Regions from separate parts of the Companilactobacillus sp. HBUAS56275 genome, predicted to be linked through region 3. Evidence: predicted binding sites of a transcription regulator. Region 3 holds the regulator's gene; each other region holds the start of a gene.
The links. The regulator Rex, encoded in region 3, represses fermentation and respiration genes when NADH is low (regulators of the CRP and FNR family bind a similar motif). The targets are predictions, from matches to a motif close to TTGTGAANTANTTCACAA.
Positions count from the first base shown of each region.

Region 1: the regulator Rex is predicted to act here: its motif matches at 2,707-2,724, upstream of adhE (bifunctional acetaldehyde-CoA/alcohol dehydrogenase).
Region 2: the regulator Rex is predicted to act here: its motif matches at 3,314-3,331, upstream of U8526_RS11895 (OPT/YSL family transporter).

Region 1 is NZ_JAYKKK010000008.1:37,337-43,078, reverse strand. It holds gene adhE (bifunctional acetaldehyde-CoA/alcohol dehydrogenase) at 57-2,675, opposite strand; gene U8526_RS12505 (oleate hydratase) at 3,374-5,050, opposite strand; gene U8526_RS12500 (acetate/propionate family kinase) at 5,226-5,742, opposite strand, start outside.
Region 2 is NZ_JAYKKK010000007.1:23,803-29,544, forward strand. It holds gene U8526_RS11885 (C69 family dipeptidase) at 1-722, opposite strand, end outside; gene U8526_RS11890 (PqqD family peptide modification chaperone) at 765-1,121, opposite strand; gene U8526_RS11895 (OPT/YSL family transporter) at 1,138-3,051, opposite strand; gene U8526_RS11900 (PTS sugar transporter subunit IIC) at 3,918-5,237, opposite strand; gene U8526_RS11905 (glycoside hydrolase family 1 protein) at 5,274-5,742, opposite strand, start outside.
Region 3 is NZ_JAYKKK010000006.1:80,168-85,909, forward strand. It holds gene U8526_RS11480 (DUF368 domain-containing protein) at 1-132, opposite strand, end outside; gene U8526_RS11485 (ABC-F family ATP-binding cassette domain-containing protein) at 214-2,124, opposite strand; gene U8526_RS11490 (redox-sensing transcriptional repressor Rex) at 2,261-2,911, shown strand; gene manA (mannose-6-phosphate isomerase, class I) at 2,931-3,899, shown strand; gene U8526_RS11500 (cation:dicarboxylate symporter family transporter) at 4,136-5,416, shown strand; gene U8526_RS11505 (quinone oxidoreductase family protein) at 5,558-5,742, shown strand, end outside.

The sequences.
Region 1 (5,742 bases), on a different contig from region 3:
GCTTGTTTTTTATTTAATAGTGAATTGAGAGAAAATCTCTGCAATTTATTGCTCTCTTATTTTTCGATTCCTTTACCAACATACATGTCTTCAAGGATTTGTTTCAATTCAGAAATTAAAGGTTCTTTAGGATTTGTGAATGAGAATTGATCTCCGAATGCTGCTTCTGATAATGAATCAACATTTTCATCAAATTCCTTCTTATTAATGTAGTTATCTTTAAGGCTTAACTTAATGCCGAGTCCATGAGCAAGATCAACAATCTTTTGAACTAAGGCATCTTTCAAAGCTCTATCATCTTTACCTGACAAACCGATGTATCTAGCAATAGATGCATAATCTGAATCAGCTCTGAAACTTTCGTACTTAGGCCACATAGTGATCTTTGTTGGTTGTTCGAAGTTATAATTGATTACTTGTGGTAAGGCAATGATTGAAGCCAATCCGTGTCTGATGCCATAAACATTTGTTAAAGCATCTGTGATTGAATGACCGACACCAGCAAAGGCATTACCGAATGACATACCTGCAAGTGTTGACGCATTGTGCATTTCTTCTTGAGCATCCTTGTCACCACTAGCAGCTTTTTCTAGATTGTCAAAGACTAACTTAATAGCTTGTAATGCATATGGTCTTGTGTAATCTGAAGCCATATTGGCAACATAAGATTCAATGGCATTGTTCAAAACATCCATACCAGATTCAGCGATGATGTCTTTTGGCATTGTTTCAACAAATTGTGAATCAATGATAGCAACATCAGGTGTCAATGCATAATCAGCGATTGGGTACTTTGTACCTGTTTCTGTATCGATAATTGAACTAAATGGTGTAACTTCGGCACCAGTTCCATATGTTGTTGGAATAGCAACGAATTGTGCTTTCTCAGGCTTAGGGAACTTGTAGGCACGTTTTCTGATATCAATGAAGCCTTGTTTTGCACCAAAGAGATCAACATCGGGATGTTCATAGAACAACCACATGTCTTTGGCTGTATCCATTGTTGTACCACCACCTAATGCAATAATTGTATCAGGCTTGAATAAATTCATTTGAGTAACACCACGTTTTACAACATCTGTTGTTACGATGTTATCAACGTCTGAGAACATTGAATATTCAACGTGGAACTTGCTGCGTTTCAATTCATCGGTAATAGTATCAACGAAACCAAGTTGAACCATGACAGGATCACAAACGATAAAGGCTCTCTTCATACCTTCAAGATCTTCTAGATAACGAACTGAAGTCTTTTCATAGTAAACTCTTGGTTGTTTAATCCATTGCATATTATTTCTCCGTTTTGCGATTGTCTTAATATTAAGCAAATCAAATGAAGATACGTTATGAGAAATAGAATTCTTCCCCCATGAACCAGTACCAAGAGTAAGTGATGGGATCATTTCATTGTAAAGATTACCAATACCACCAATAGCAGCAGGTGTATTTACTAAGACACGACTAGCTTTCATCTTAATACCAAATTCAGTAGCTAAGTCCTCATCCATTGTGTGAATACCGACTGTGTGGCCTAAACCACCAAAGTGTAATAGCTCATCAGCCTTTTCAAAGCCTTCCTTGTGTCCAGCAACTTTATAAACTGAAAGAACAGGTGATAGTTTTTCAGCTGAAAGTGGTTCGTCAGGACCAACCTTTGAAAGTTCAACACCAAGTACTTTAGTATCATCAGGAACTTTGATACCGGCTAATTTAGCGATAGCAACAGCTGACTTACCGGCAATAGGACCTTTAACTCCACCTTCTGGTCTAAACATTGCGTCAGCTAATTTCTTGTAATCTGACTTCTTAATGAAGAAAATCTTATTCTTTTCAAATAGTGATTTTACTTCGTCATAAATATCGGCATCAACGATGGCACTGTTTTCAGAAGCACAAACCATACCATTATCAAAAGTCTTTGATAGAACAATATCGTTAACAGCACGTTTGATGTTAGCAGTCTTTTCAATATATGCAGGGCCATTACCAGGACCAACACCTAAAGCAGGTTTACCAGTTGAATAAGCGGCTTTAACCATACCAGGACCACCAGTAGCTAATACACTAGCAACACCTTCGTTATTCATTAAGTAAGAAGTAGCTTCAATACTTGGCTTTTCGATCCATTGAATGACACCTTCTGGGGCACCAGCATCAATGGCAGCTTTTAACATAACTTTAGCGGCGGCAACAGAACAATTTTGAGCTTGGGGATGGAAACCAAAGATAATCGGATTACGAGTCTTCATAGCAATCAATGACTTGAACATTGCAGTTGAAGTTGGATTAGTAACAGGAGTAACACCTGCTAAAACGCCAAGTGGTTCAGCGACTTTGATCAAACGGTGTTCCTTATCATCTTCGATAATACCAACGGTCTTATCACGTTTGATTGAGTGCCAAATTTCTTCTGTAGCGTACATATTTTTAATAACTTTATCTTCAACCATTCCACGGCCAGTTTCTTTATAAGCTAACTTAGCTAATTCAAAACTAGCGTTTAATCCAGCGATGGCCATTTGGTGAACAATATGATCAACTTGCTTTTGAGTAAAACCATCCATAATATCCAAAGCCTTATGAGCTTTAGCAACCATGGCATCAATACCAGGTTTTACATCTTCTTTTTCATCTGATTTTGTAGAAACTTTTGTATCTTTGGAACCTTTCAACATCTGATTACCTCCAAGATTTAAAAATTCATATTTGTTAACTAATTCACGTTTTATCTTATCACTGTACAATCAATGTTCAAGCCATTTTGTTTAAAAACTCTAAGTAAACGTTTCCACGTTGATATATCAACACCTAAACAATTATCTCTACAAAAAAATTAATTTCACATCACTTTTTAATTGTGAATATTTCTTCACAATCTCATCATAATGCCTGTCTCATGTTGCTTTTTGATTCACAAAAAAAGAGCTGAAATCGGATTCAGCTCTTACTTGTGAAACTTTTTATCTTTCTTAATGAGATGTTTTGTCGTTTGATGTTAGATTTTATTTGTTTCCGATATAGATTGATTATAGGCATCAACCTCCCTTTTAGATGGGAATTTCGTTTAGGTTAGTTACTTTTGAATACATTTTGTATTGTGAAGGTTTTTGAGGTTTGTTTAAAATAATTTCTCGTTCCACATAAAATTATTTTTTCTATTCTCAATAGTTTTTCTTCTAACTCTAAATAACCATACCTCAAGACCTCAAACCATTCTTCTTGGCTGTTCTTCTCAAGTATGCTGCCTAAATGGGCTCCGCAAGGGCAACCTCCCGTGATTTGCTACAGTACTGAAATTGCACGCATAGTACGCGTGCGATTCCAGTACTTAGGCAAATCCTCAGAGGTCAAACGCCCTTGCTCCGCCCTCTCTCTATCTAAACATTGTCTTAGTAGCACGTGCCATTACTTTAGGATCTTTCTCGTAATGATGCATTGGTGTCATTTCTGACAATGGAATATTCAACAATGTATATACGGCACGTTGTGCTGCACGGAATGAATATTGTTCTGTAAAGACCATATCGAATGGTTGTTCACAGAATTGACTAATGAAGGCTAAGTTCTTGCTTCCCTTTGGAACTACATCTGGACGATCTCCGACGGCTCTTTGATTAAACATTGCACTTGCATATGGTAGGTGAACTGGAATTACATTGACAATACTATCCATAATTTCTTGTGTATGATTCTTGATATTGTCTTTGCTTGGGTCTACTTCTGCTAGATGTCCTAGTAATTCTTCTAGCATTTCTTTACCTGTCATTTCCATTACAGGCTTTTGAACGTAGTCACCGTTTCTTCTTGGATACATGAAGTAACCCCAGAATGTTGACTCATTTGGCTTTTGTGCCTTGAAGTGTGGTTGATGGTGTACAACGATTGATAACAATGGCGTACTGTTGATCCATGTATTCAAAGCATTTCCGGGTTCTTGTTGTGTGATACGTGAAATTTCATTTACTAAGAAGTGGCTGTTTGTTGTGACTGTGAAGCTGACCCATTCACTTTGTGTACGATCACCGAAGAATTTGTCAGGATTACCTAATGAGTAGAACTTTTCGGCTGCTTTCTTCCAAAGTGCTGCACTAGGTGCATAATCCATATTTTCCTTAAATGGTGTGTTGAAGTCGCCAAGTGCTGAACTATCAGTAATTGAACCATTAGTATCAAAGACTAGGTCGTTTTCGGCAATATCGATATGTCCTTCTTTGTTATCGTTATCAACTTCTTCGTACTTGAGTCCAGTAACGATAATATCATCTTGAAGTGGTGTGTCTTTGAATTCAAGGTCGGTAACCTTACGGTTGTTGATGAATGTTACGCCACGATCTTCCAAGTACTTGCGCATTGGCAAGATGATACTTTCAAATTGGTTATATGGACTTCTTGTAACACCTTCCAGTGTATTGATACGACTGAATTCAAGAATCATACGATTCATGTAACGACGTAATTCAACGGCTGAACTAGCACGTTTGAAAGCAAATGTTGTTTGCCACATGTACCAGAAGTTTGTTGTGAAGAAGTGTGGACTGCTTGCAAACCATTCTGCAATACTGATGTTATTTAATTTTTCTTCATCTTTTTCAGGCATCAACATCAATTTAGACAATAGGTAACGATCCTTGTTGTCAAATTGCATATGTCTGTAATTATCTTTATTAGGTTTTACACGTGGACCGTTTTCATCGATCAAACGGCCAACATCATGTGTTGGATGAGCGTGGTCAAAATTCAAAATGTCATCTGTAACTGTTTGTCCAGGATGGTCCAATGAAGGTACCGAACGCAATACATCCCATAGGTTTTCGAATGTTTCTTCGTTGAGCATTCTACCACCCTTTGCTAAAAATCCTTTGCTGTTCGATAAAGCTTGGTTACCATATTCTGTTTCATAGTCCTTAACTGCGGCACCATCGTTTGCACCGTGGTCTTCTAGACCCATCATAGTAATTTGATCGCCATTAAATCCCCCATCACGAATCAAATAAATACCAGCTGCTAAATTACCAACACCTGTACCAATCATGTAGGCTTTTCTTGTCATATCATGAACCTCCATTCCAAATTTACTCTTTTCTATACACCCTTAATATAACAGTAAAAATAAAAAAGTAAAGGCTTACATTGCATTATTGGCAACATTTTTAATCTATTTTTTAACATTAAAAAAGGAATCAAAACAACTTAAATTTGTTTTAATTCCTTGATTTTTTCATTATTTACTTTGTTAGTCTAACTACATCGCGAACGATCATCAATTCTTCATCAGTTGGAACAACCAAAACATCAGTTGTTGAATCTTTTGAACTGATAACATGAATTCCTTTGCCATTTTCATTAGCATCCTTATCGATCTTCATACCACGATAATTAAAGTGATTTACAATTTCTTCACGAATTGCGGCACTACCTTCGCCAACACCAGCAGTAAAGATCAACGCGTCAACTCCACCCAAGAGCGCAATATATGAACCAATATATTTAACAATTCGATTGACAAAAATATCGATAGCTAACTCGGAACGGTGATTTTCACTTCTTGTAGCTAACAAATCACGCATATCTGGAGATATACCGGAAATTCCTAGTAAACCTGATTTTTTATTTAAAATATTTACCATTTCATCTGGATCAGTGATCTTCTTCTTTTGCATCAAATAGGCAACCAAAGAAGGATCAATATCACCTGAACGAGTACTCATAGTAATACCAGCTAATGGCGTGAAGCCCATGGAA
Region 2 (5,742 bases), on a different contig from region 3:
TCTGTATCTGTACCAAAGATATGTCTGAAGTCCCAACGATCAAAGTCAGGGTTCAAATTATGTTCTGATACGAATTCTTGAATGCCATCGGACCACATGTAGTTGTCAGGATCATTGAAGTCAATATCTTGAATTGCTACTTGGTTTGCAGCAACGGCATAACAATCGTCTGGAATACGTACGGCTACCCATTGGTGTCCTGTTACTACTTCCATGTACCAAACTTCATCTTTATCGTTGAATTGAAGTCCGTTACCTTCAGCAGAACCATATTTAGCAACTAATCTACCAAGATATTTAACACCATCACGTGCTGAATTAATGTATGGCAATACCAAGGTTGCAAGTGAATCTTCAGCTAAACCATTTTTTACATATGGATCAAAAGCAAGAACTTTTTCATTAGCATAAACACTCTCAGTTGCGCTCATACCAACGTTCTTTTCGTTGAATCCATCTTCTTCGTTAGGACCAGTACTTTGGTCAGCATCAAGAGTTGATGTGTAACGATAACCATTTTCAGGATAAGGTGCTGTCATCTTGTTGTATGGTGAAACATAAGTTTTGTCACGGCCTGAAACAGCAGGTTGAACGATAATACGTTTTCTATAAATAGCATTCAAACGGTCTTCGTTTCTTGAAATATAAGTTGCTCCATCCATTGAAGCCTTCTTACCAACCATGATTGATGTACATGCTGATAATTCAATACGATCTGTCATTTTAATATCCCCCATTAATAAAAATTTTTAATTATTTAATAATTATGATACTCGTTCTATCAGATGGTCGACACTCTCAATTTGTTGCAGGAACAAAATTAATCTTGTGTAACGATACTTATCAGTATCTGGAAATTTTTCAGCAAGTTCTTTTCCGATTTCGTAGGCGTTGCGACGTCCATTAACTTTAGTAAAAACATAGCTACCATACTCATCCATCTCTAGATAGGTTTCTTCAGGAATGTGCATATGCAATTTGCGGAAAAATTTTTGAATCGGATGATTCTGTTCCCGGACAATCGTAACGATTCCTGCCTTTCTCTTATAGACAACTTCCGGATTCTTCTGAAATATCATATGTTTTAAATCTTCTTCAGTTAATTCTGGACGTTTAGCCATTTTCATCGCCCCTTACTTATTTTGCTTCCTTTTTAATATTTAACAATGGAATGATAACGGCAATCACTAAGACTGCTAATAAGATCAATCCCATTACGTTACTGCCGGCAAAACCAGCGGGAACCTTGTCGCCAAGTACTCCAGTAACATGTAGGATAATCCCAATCAATCCAATAATTGAACCACCAGCAATTAAACCTGATGATAGACTGACACCGCTTTGAATACGTCTGTCTTTCAACTCTTTATTCTTTGTTACCTTATCGATCAATAATTTGATCAAAGCACCAACTAGAATAATTGAAGTTGTTGAAATTGGTAGATAGAATCCTAAAGCAACAGTCATAATTGATAGACCTAACATCCAACAAACAATAGCCATAACGACACCGATAATAATCATAATCCAAGGAAGATTTCCTGACATGATTCCGGTTGTCAATGTAGCAATTAAGTTAGCTTGTGGCATTCCGAATGGTGGATTTGAACCTGTGATCTTTAATTGAGGTTCAAGAATTACAGTTGTTCCGACTACGACAATAACACCGATAATGGCAGCAATCATGAAGTACTTCATCATTTCTTTCTTATTACCACCGATAACATAATCGACTTTTTGTGTCTGCATATAAGCACCACCAACAGAAATGGCAGTAACAATAAATACACCAAATAGTAGAAGAATTTGATTATCAGCATTGCTCTTCCAGCCAAAGATAACGAAAACTAACGTCATAATAACTAGTGAAGCAATCGTCATACCTGAAACAGGTGCGTTAGAACAGCCAATTGTTCCGGCTAGTCTAGCGGAAACAATAACGAATAACATTGCCAAAATAATAGCTAAAATACCACCTACAATGGCCATCAAAATATTTCCTGATACAAAGAAACCAACGACAAAGATAGCAATAACGGCAATAACTAATGACCAAATACCTAACATATTACGATCTTCGCTGCTGCCATTTCTAGCATTCAAAGTCTTTTTAATAGATGTAACAATAACTGGAATCAATTTTACAGCTCCGACGATACCACCACAGAGCATCATACCGGCACCAATATATTTGGAATATGAACCAGCAACTTGATCAACACCCATTTGATTTACAGCAAGTGCCACATCATTCCAATCTTTAGCATTATTTCCAGCCATCTGCGTAAAGTTAGCAATCAATGGTGTGATGGCAAAATTGGAAAGAATTGAACCAGCAAACATTGTCAACGCAACATCCAGTCCAACAACGAATCCAATACCAGCTAACATTGGGTTAACTTCCGTCGACATCTTCCAACGATAGAAAGAATTACCAACATAAGTAATTGTACTGTTGACCCAACCAAAGACTTGCGTCGTTAGCAAGGTCAAAATACCACCAATTCCAAAACCAATACCCATGAACTTCAATGAGTCACCACCAGCTTCTGAAGCAACTAAGGCTTCAGAGATAGCCATTGATTCTGGATAAACTAATTTTCCGTGCTCTTCAACTACCAAGTAGTTCTCAACTAGTGAAGCAGTACCGATAGCAAATAATACCGCTAAAGCACCAACTATAACCCCGGATATGAAGTTGACACGACCGCCAATAATTATGATAGCGGGTAAAACGTAAATCATCCCACTGGCAATTGATTCACCACCACTGGACATCCCTTGCAGAAGATTCTTGCCTAAAATACCCTTCTTCTTAGCAAAAGCTGCGATCAAACCAGAACCAATAATTGATCCCGGAATACCTGCAGCAACTGTTAAACCAGCCTTCATACCTGAATATGCTGTTGAAGCTGCAAAAATAACTGCTAAGATGGCACCCATGATCATGACAACAGAACTGCCACCGTGATTATCTTTATCGGTTACATATGGTACGTACTTCTCACCTGAAATACCACCATATGCCGATTGAGACAGGCTCTTTTTCATCTTAAATGCCTCCCCTAACTAATTGGGTCTCTATATAATTCCAAAGTCATTGTGAGAAGAAATTTATTTACAATAGAATCACGGATATACTCATTATTAAGAACTAAACTAGTTTCAGTATTGACTAAATTTTATAATTTCAGCACTACCCCATCCAACTTTTTACTAGTTTTTTCAATGATTATAGTCGTTAAATGCACGCCTCTCCTTACAACGCTTTCATTTTCATGATAACGGTTGCATTTACAAAAATCAATAGAATTTGTGACGTAGTTCACATCTGTCACCGTACGTTTTTCCGAAATAAATTCACAAGTGTTCACCATGCATAAACACTTGTATTCCCTATTTGATATGTAATTACTGATATCACAACATTAGTTAAACTTTAATAATTTTAATCTTATGATTGAATATATTAGTCATTTACTAATCAAGATATTTTTATCACAATCTTTTTTCATTCAAAGATACTCTTTAATTTTCATATATTTGTTACTTTACTTGAAAAAGTTCAACGTTATAACGACGATTTAAGATTGATTTGACGCTTTTCTATTGAGACGTATTTTTCTCTACTGAAATACGTCTAGATAATCATTTGTTAAAAACTTATATACATAATTTTGACTTTGCTCAAATTTCGAAATGATGATTTCTTAGCAAATCCCTCTGTTCTTGTTCATTAATCAAAAAAACGAGCAGCTTTTGTTTACTCGTCATTAAGAGTTGGCATATTTATTTCACGTTCACAAAATTTTATCAAAATAAAAAAATATTTTATTCTAACTTTGCTTTTCTCTACAAAAAAATACCCTATGAATTTAAAATCCATAGAGTATAAATTAAGTGACTATAATATCTAATTATGCTTCTTTAACGTCCATTCCTTGGTTTTCTTTTGCAAGAACCTTATCGTTGATCATAACGAATGGAATATAAACTAGAACGCCCAAGATGAAGGTAATCAATTGAATAACAACAGCACGCCAGTCACCAGCAGTGGCTAGAAAGGCACTGAATCCAATTGGTGTCGTCCATGGAACTTGAATAACACATGGGTTCATCCAACCTAAAACAGTTGTTACATAACTAATTACAAGACCCATAACAGGTACAAGTACAAATGGGATTGCTAGTGAAATGTTATAAACGATTGGGTAACCGAAGATAACAGGTTCGTTAATATTAAAGAATCCAGGTGCAATTGATAATTTAGCAACGTTCTTAGTTACGGCACTGTGTCCAACTAGGAATGTGGCAACTAGTAAACAAAGTGTTGAACCGGAACCACCCATCAAACCATAAGTTTGAACTTGGGAAACGTTGATAATATTAGGAATAGCTTTACCAGCATTATATGCGGCAATGTTTTGTGTAATATTGATAATCAAAAGTGGTTCTAGAATTGAACTGTAAATAACTGATTGGTGAATACCGAATAACCAGAGTAAGTTACCTAGTGAGTAAAGAATAATAACTCCCCAGATACCTGTTCCGATATGACGGAGTGGTTCTTGGATGAATGTTGTGATCAAATTGATCAAATTCATTCCTGACAAGTTGTAAAGTAGTGCTGAAATAATAGCTGAACATGATAAAACAATAATCATAGGAATCAAAACATCAAATGATTTACCAACAGCTGGTGGTACATTTTCACCTAAGTGAACTTGTAACTTCTTAATTCTAGAGATTCTGACAAAGGCTTCAGTAGCAATCAAACCAACGATAACACCGGCGAACATTGCTCCTGTACCCAAGTTAGTAAATGGCAAAACAGCTGAAATATCGACTGTTTTTTTAGCGCCATCTGGAATCAATTTAACTGTATTTGGCATCATAGTTACCAAAGCAGACATTGATACTAGAGCAGCAGAGATTGGATTATCAAAGCGTCTGTTTTTAGCTAAACAATAACCAATCATAGCTGCAATTAAAATACCTGAAATATTTAATGTCGCATTACTCAATAAAGTTCCCCAATATTGAACGTGCAACAATGTCTTACCCTTAAAAATCCAAGTAAAGACTGTGTTATTTAATAGAACCGCTAATCCAGCAAGGATATAAAGCGGCATGATAGTGGCAAACGCATCACGTAATGAACGTAGATGAATTTGAGCACCCATTTTAGCTGCAAAAGTCGCAAATTTATCTGCAGCTTTTGAATTCTGTAATGACATACTTTCGCCCCCGAAAAAGTTTTTTAACTTAGATACTTACTTCAAATCTGACAAATCACCTCCATTCGTTTCAATAACGTGTTTCAACCACCAATAACTCTTCTTTGGTACACGTTTCATATCTTTAAGGTCATGATTTGTACGGTTGACGTAAACTGTTCCGTAACGCTTGTCCATATTTCCACTAGAACTAGGGATATCAATCAATCCCCATCCCAGATAACCTAAGACTTCAACGCCGTCTTCAAAGATTGCGTCTTCCATAGCTTGAATGTGGTCACGGTGATATTTGATACGATAGTCATCGTTTATCTCACTACCATCAAACTCTTCACGAACACCGATTCCGTTCTCAATTGGAAACATTGGTACACCATATTCGTTGTAGACTTTTGTCAAGATATCTCTAAATCCTAATGGATCAATTTGCCAACCAAATTCTGATGTTTCCAAGAAAGGATTCTTCTTAACGCCTTTATCAAGGTAATAATTAGGAATCGTTCCT
Region 3 (5,742 bases):
ACTCAGCATGCGTTCGTAAATGCCCATGATTGCAGCTAAGACACCACCGGAAACTCCTGGCAAAATAAATCCTAAAGCAATGATGACACCTTTAAAAAATCTTATTAAGAAATTTTCTTGTTTTATTTTTATTCTCCCTATGAACGTTCTTTATAAATTAAGTTATCAAATTTAATGAACCCGAGCAACAAAAAAGCAGACTCAATGGTCTGCTTATTCAGAAAACTCTTCTAGTTCAATGGATTTCTCAGTCCATTCTTCTTCAATTTTATCTTGTTGTTGCTTGTTTTCGTCGAGTTCTTTTTGAAGATCACCCAATTTGCTATAGGAAGTTAAATTCTCATCTTTTGTCATTTCTTTTTGAATGGCGGCATTCTTCTCTTCTAATTCAGCAATTTGTGCTTCTAAATCTTCAACCTGACGACGAAGTTTACGTTCTTGCTTTTGTTGTTCCTTAGATTGTTGATACTGAACTTTCTTTTCACTGACATTTGAAGTCTTTTCTGTTTCTTCAGTTGGTTGGTCAGTCGTTTTTTCTACGTAGTAGTCGTAATCGCCAAGATAGATCTTGCTACCGTGTTCACCGATGTCAACAATTCGATCAGCTAAAGTATTCAAAAGGTATCGATCATGGGAAACGAAGAGAACTGTTCCTTCAAAATTCTTCAGAGCATCTTCAAGAACTTCCTTACTATCGATGTCCAAATGGTTAGTTGGCTCATCCATGATTAGAAAGTTGTCGTGTTCCATAGCTAGTTTCGTCAAAGTTAAACGAGCTTTTTCACCACCGGATAATCCTGCGACGGGTTTAAGAACATCATCGCCACTGAAAAGGAAGGCTCCCAGCATGTTGCGGATAACTTGTTCATCCAAACGAGGGTAGATATCCCAAATTTCGTGAAGGACATCCTTTTTAGGATCAAGATTCTTAAGATTCTGATCGTAGTAACCAACTTGAACGTTAGCACCAAATTGAGTTGTTCCTTTGATCATAGGAATTTGACCCAGAATCGACTTTAAGAAAGTAGACTTACCGATACCATTGGGACCAATGATACCAACACGTTCACCTTTTTTGACATCAAGATTGATTGGTTCAGACATGATCTGATCATCGTAACCAATCGCTGCATCTTTGACGAGCAAGACATCATTTCCACTTTCCTTATCAATCTGGAAACTAAAATGAACCGAGCCTTGATCACTATCGGGACGATCTAGGACATCCATATGTTCCAGTTTCTTACGACGACTTTGGGCCATCTTAGTAGTAGAAGCACGGACAATATTCTTTTGAATGTATTCCTCAGTTTTCTTGATTTCAGCTTGTTGTTCTTCGTAATGTTTCCAGGCAACTTCTTGATTCTTTTTCTTTTCTTGTAAGTAGAAAGTATAGTTACCAGAATAATGTGTTGAAGAGTGATGATTTATTTCAACGATTTCAGTTACGACCTTGTCTAAGAAATACTGATCATGGGAGACAATGACTAAAGCACCACGATAATTCTTGAGGTAGCCTTCAAGCCATTCAACGGTATTAATGTCCAAATGGTTAGTTGGTTCATCCAAAAGCAAAATATCATGATGTTCTAGTAACATTTTAGCCATAGCTAGACGAGAACGTTCACCACCAGAGAGGGTTGAAATTTGAGCTTGCCAAACATCCTCATCGAAGCCAAATCCCTTGAGGACACTGCGAATCTCTGATTGATAGCCGTAACCATTTTCTCGACGAAAAATATTTTGCAATTGATCGTATTGTTTTAAAATTTCGTCATAGTCTTGAACATTAGGATTAGCAAGTTTTTCTTCCAGAGCATGCATCTTTTTTTCTTGCTCTTTTAGATAGTCGAAAACTTGTTCCATTTCGTCGAAAATTTTATTTTCACTGTTTAAACCGGAATCCTGAGCTAGATAACCGATATTTGTGTCTTTCTTGAGAGCAATATTTCCACTGTTGTAACTTTCTTGGTCGGAAATAATTTTGAGCATAGTTGACTTGCCGACACCATTACGGCCGACTAGACCAATCCTGCTATTATCCTGTACTTCAAAGCTGACATTAGAGAATAGCCTTTTAGTACCAAAATTCTTTGTTATGTTTTGTGCTTGTAATAAAATCAATTTTGAACTCCTTTATATATTCACAATTTTATCATTATTCAATAAATTATGTCTTTATAGGTTTAACGTGTTGCGTTTTTGTCGATTTTTATTTACTATAAATGTTAGTGAAATGACACACATATGGTGGTAAATTATGACAAAAACAACAGTTCCAAACGCAACAATAAAGCGTTTACCAATTTATTATCGGTATTTTCAATTTTTAAAAGATGAAGGTACAAAAAAAATCTCTTCTGGAGAATTATCAGAAGGGGTCAAGATAGATAGTGCTACAATAAGACGTGACTTCTCATATCTAGGAGCACTTGGAAAACGTGGCTATGGCTACGATGTAGACGATTTAGTAGCTTTCTTTAAGAAGCTCTTGAATCAAGACAAGCGTACTAACGTAGCCTTAGTAGGTGTTGGTAATTTAGGTAACGCCTTACTAAATTATAACTTTTCTCGGACTAATAATGTTCGAATTGCGGCAGCTTTTGATATTAATAAGGAAATTGTCGGTACAGTTAAGAGTGGAGTGCCTGTTTATGACATCTCCGAATTGAAGGAACAACTTCATTTGCAACAGATCGATGTCTGCATTTTGACAGTTTCTTCAAATGCGGCTCAAACGACAGCTGACTTATTAGCCGATGCCGGAGTTAGAGGTATTTTAAACTTCACACCGGTAATCATTAACGTTCCAAGCAGTATCCGCGTTCATTATGTCGATTTGGCTAATGAATTGCAGACACTAATTTTCTTCTTAGATCGTGATAAGTCATTGAAAGAAGAGCAAGAATAATTTTTTGGGGGAAAGTATTATGAGTGAACCATTGTTCTTAAAGCCTGTATTCCACGAAAAGATCTGGGGTGGAAGAAAGCTAGAAACTAAGTTTGGTTACAAGATTCCAGATGGAACTATTGGTGAATGCTGGGCTATTTCAGGTCATCCACATGGTAGATCACAAGTTGAAAATGGTGAATTTGCTGGTCAATATGTTGATGATCTTTGGAAGAATCACAGTGAATTATTTGGCAATCCTAAGGGTAAAGTATTCCCACTTCTAACAAAGATTTTGGATGCTGAAGCTAGTTTATCAGTTCAAGTTCATCCCGATAATGAGTATGCTGCAAAGCATGAACATGAATTAGGTAAGACTGAATGCTGGTACATCATCGATGCTGAACCAGGTTCATACTTGATTTATGGTCACAATGCCAAGAATAAAGCTGAACTTGATGAAATGATCGAATCAGGCGACTGGGACCATCTATTGAGAAAGGTTCCAGTTAAGACTGGTGATTTTTACTATGTACCAAGTGGTACCGTTCATGCTTTGAACAAGGGTATCATGGCCTTAGAGACACAACAAAGTAGTGATACAACATATCGTTTGTATGATTATGACCGTGTTGAAAAGTCTACTGGTAAGAAACGTGATCTTCACATCAAACAATCTGAGGATACAATTACGGTTCCTCATAAAGATCCACAATTAAATATTGAATCAAAAGAAGAGGGCAAGAACAAGTTTACAACATTTGTTCAACCACCCGTTTCACCATTCTTCTCAGTTTATCACTGGGAAATTAAAGAACCAGTTGAACTCCATCATCAAATCGGTAAGTATACTTTGATCTCTGTAATCAATGGTCAAGGTAAGATTACCGTTGATGGAAAAGACTATGATTTGGAAAAGGGTATCCATTTGATCGTTCCAGCAACTGTTGATGCTTGGACACTTTCTGGTGATTTGGATATTATCGCTTCTGAATCAGGTGAAAATTAGATAAAAATTAAGATATGCTAAAAAGATGCAGAATGTCGATTTGAGAAAACCGGATGTTCTGCTTTTTTTATTGGTGAAATTAAGCAAAACAAGAACGATTTAAGCACAGCCTAGCAATTTTGTTCGTATAAATGATATGAATGAAAAATATTTTAATCTGAAACCGTTATCAATTTCATTTTTTACAAAAAGTCTTCTATAATTAAAACTATGTTGATTTCAAAGGGGACTTTAAAGTGCAAAAGCAACGATTTTTTCGAGTCAGCTTAGGTTGGCAAATTATTATTGGTTTGGTTCTAGGAATTGTTCTAGGACAAATTTTTTACCAGAATAAAGCTGCTATTCAAGTGATGCAGAACATTGGGACAATGTTTATCTCAATGATTCAGATGATTGTTTTACCAATTGTTATCTCTTGTTTGACAGTCGGTATCGCCAATATGGGTGATATTAAGAAATTAGGTCGAATCGGATTAAAGACTTTAATTTATTTTGAAATAATGACAACATTAGCGATTATTATTGGTATTATCGTTGCTAATGTTACACATCCCGGTACCTTTATTGATGTACATAGTCTAAAAGGTTCGGATATTAGTCAATATACAGCTACGGCTAAAACAGCCAAACATTCGGGTATTTGGTCAATCTTGATGAGTATCATCCCAACCAATATCTTCGAATCGTTGGGTAAAGGGGATATGTTACCAATTATCTTCTTCTCAGTTCTATTTGGTTTAGGAACAGCTTCAATCGGCAAACAAGGTCAAATCATTACTGATACTTTGAATGCTGTCGCTAATGTCATGTTCAAGGTTACTAACTGGGTTATGCGTTTAGCTCCTATTGGTGTTTGTGCCTTGATTGGTGTAACGGTTGGTGAAATGGGCTTTAACTCTTTGAAACCATTGGCACTGTTCATTTTAATTGCCTATGCAACTATGGCATTCTTTGTTTTCGTAGTTATGGCAGGTGTGGGTCATCTGTTCCATGTACGTTTCTACGAATTGTTCAGAATTATTGAAAATGAAGTAACGTTAGCTTTTACAACAGCTAGTTCAGAAGCAGCTTTACCTAAGATGATTGAAAAAATGCAAAAGTACGGAGCATCTAAAGGTATCGTCTCATTCGTCATTCCAACAGGATATACTTTTAATTTGGATGGATCAGCTATCTATCAGTCATTAGCAGCCTTATTCTTGGCTCAGGCATACAATATCCATTTAAGTTTAGGACAACAAATTACCCTTGTTGTGGTATTGATGTTAACATCTAAGGGGATGGCCGGAGTACCGGGAGCATCGTTTGTTGTACTCTTAGCCACGGTATCAACTATTGGTGTGCCAATGCAAGGTTTGACCTTCATTGCCGGTATCGACCGTCTCGTAGATATGGGACGTACCGCCGTTAACGTCGTCGGTAACTCTCTAGCAACTATTATTATTGCCAAGAGCGAAAAAGAATTTGATGAGGATAAACGGGAAAAGTACGTTGCATCCTACAAGCGTGGGGAATAAAAAAATCCGCGTAGTTAAAACGATTTAAACACACGAGAACAGTCTACTAAATATTTGGTAGGCTGTTTTTTTTGCATTCTATATAAAATAGTTATAAATTTAATATAAAATATAAATATTGTTATGTAAGGAAGCGTTGAAATGAAGGCAGCTTTTATTGAACATCTAGGTTCGTACTCAGAAATAAAGTATGGCGAATTGCCAGTGCCAGTAATTAACTCAAATGAAGTTTTAGTCAAAGTACAAAAAATAGCAGTTAACTTTGTTGATACTTTTGTACGATCAGGTGGATTTAAGGCCAATGTAATTTTTCCTTTTGTAATTGG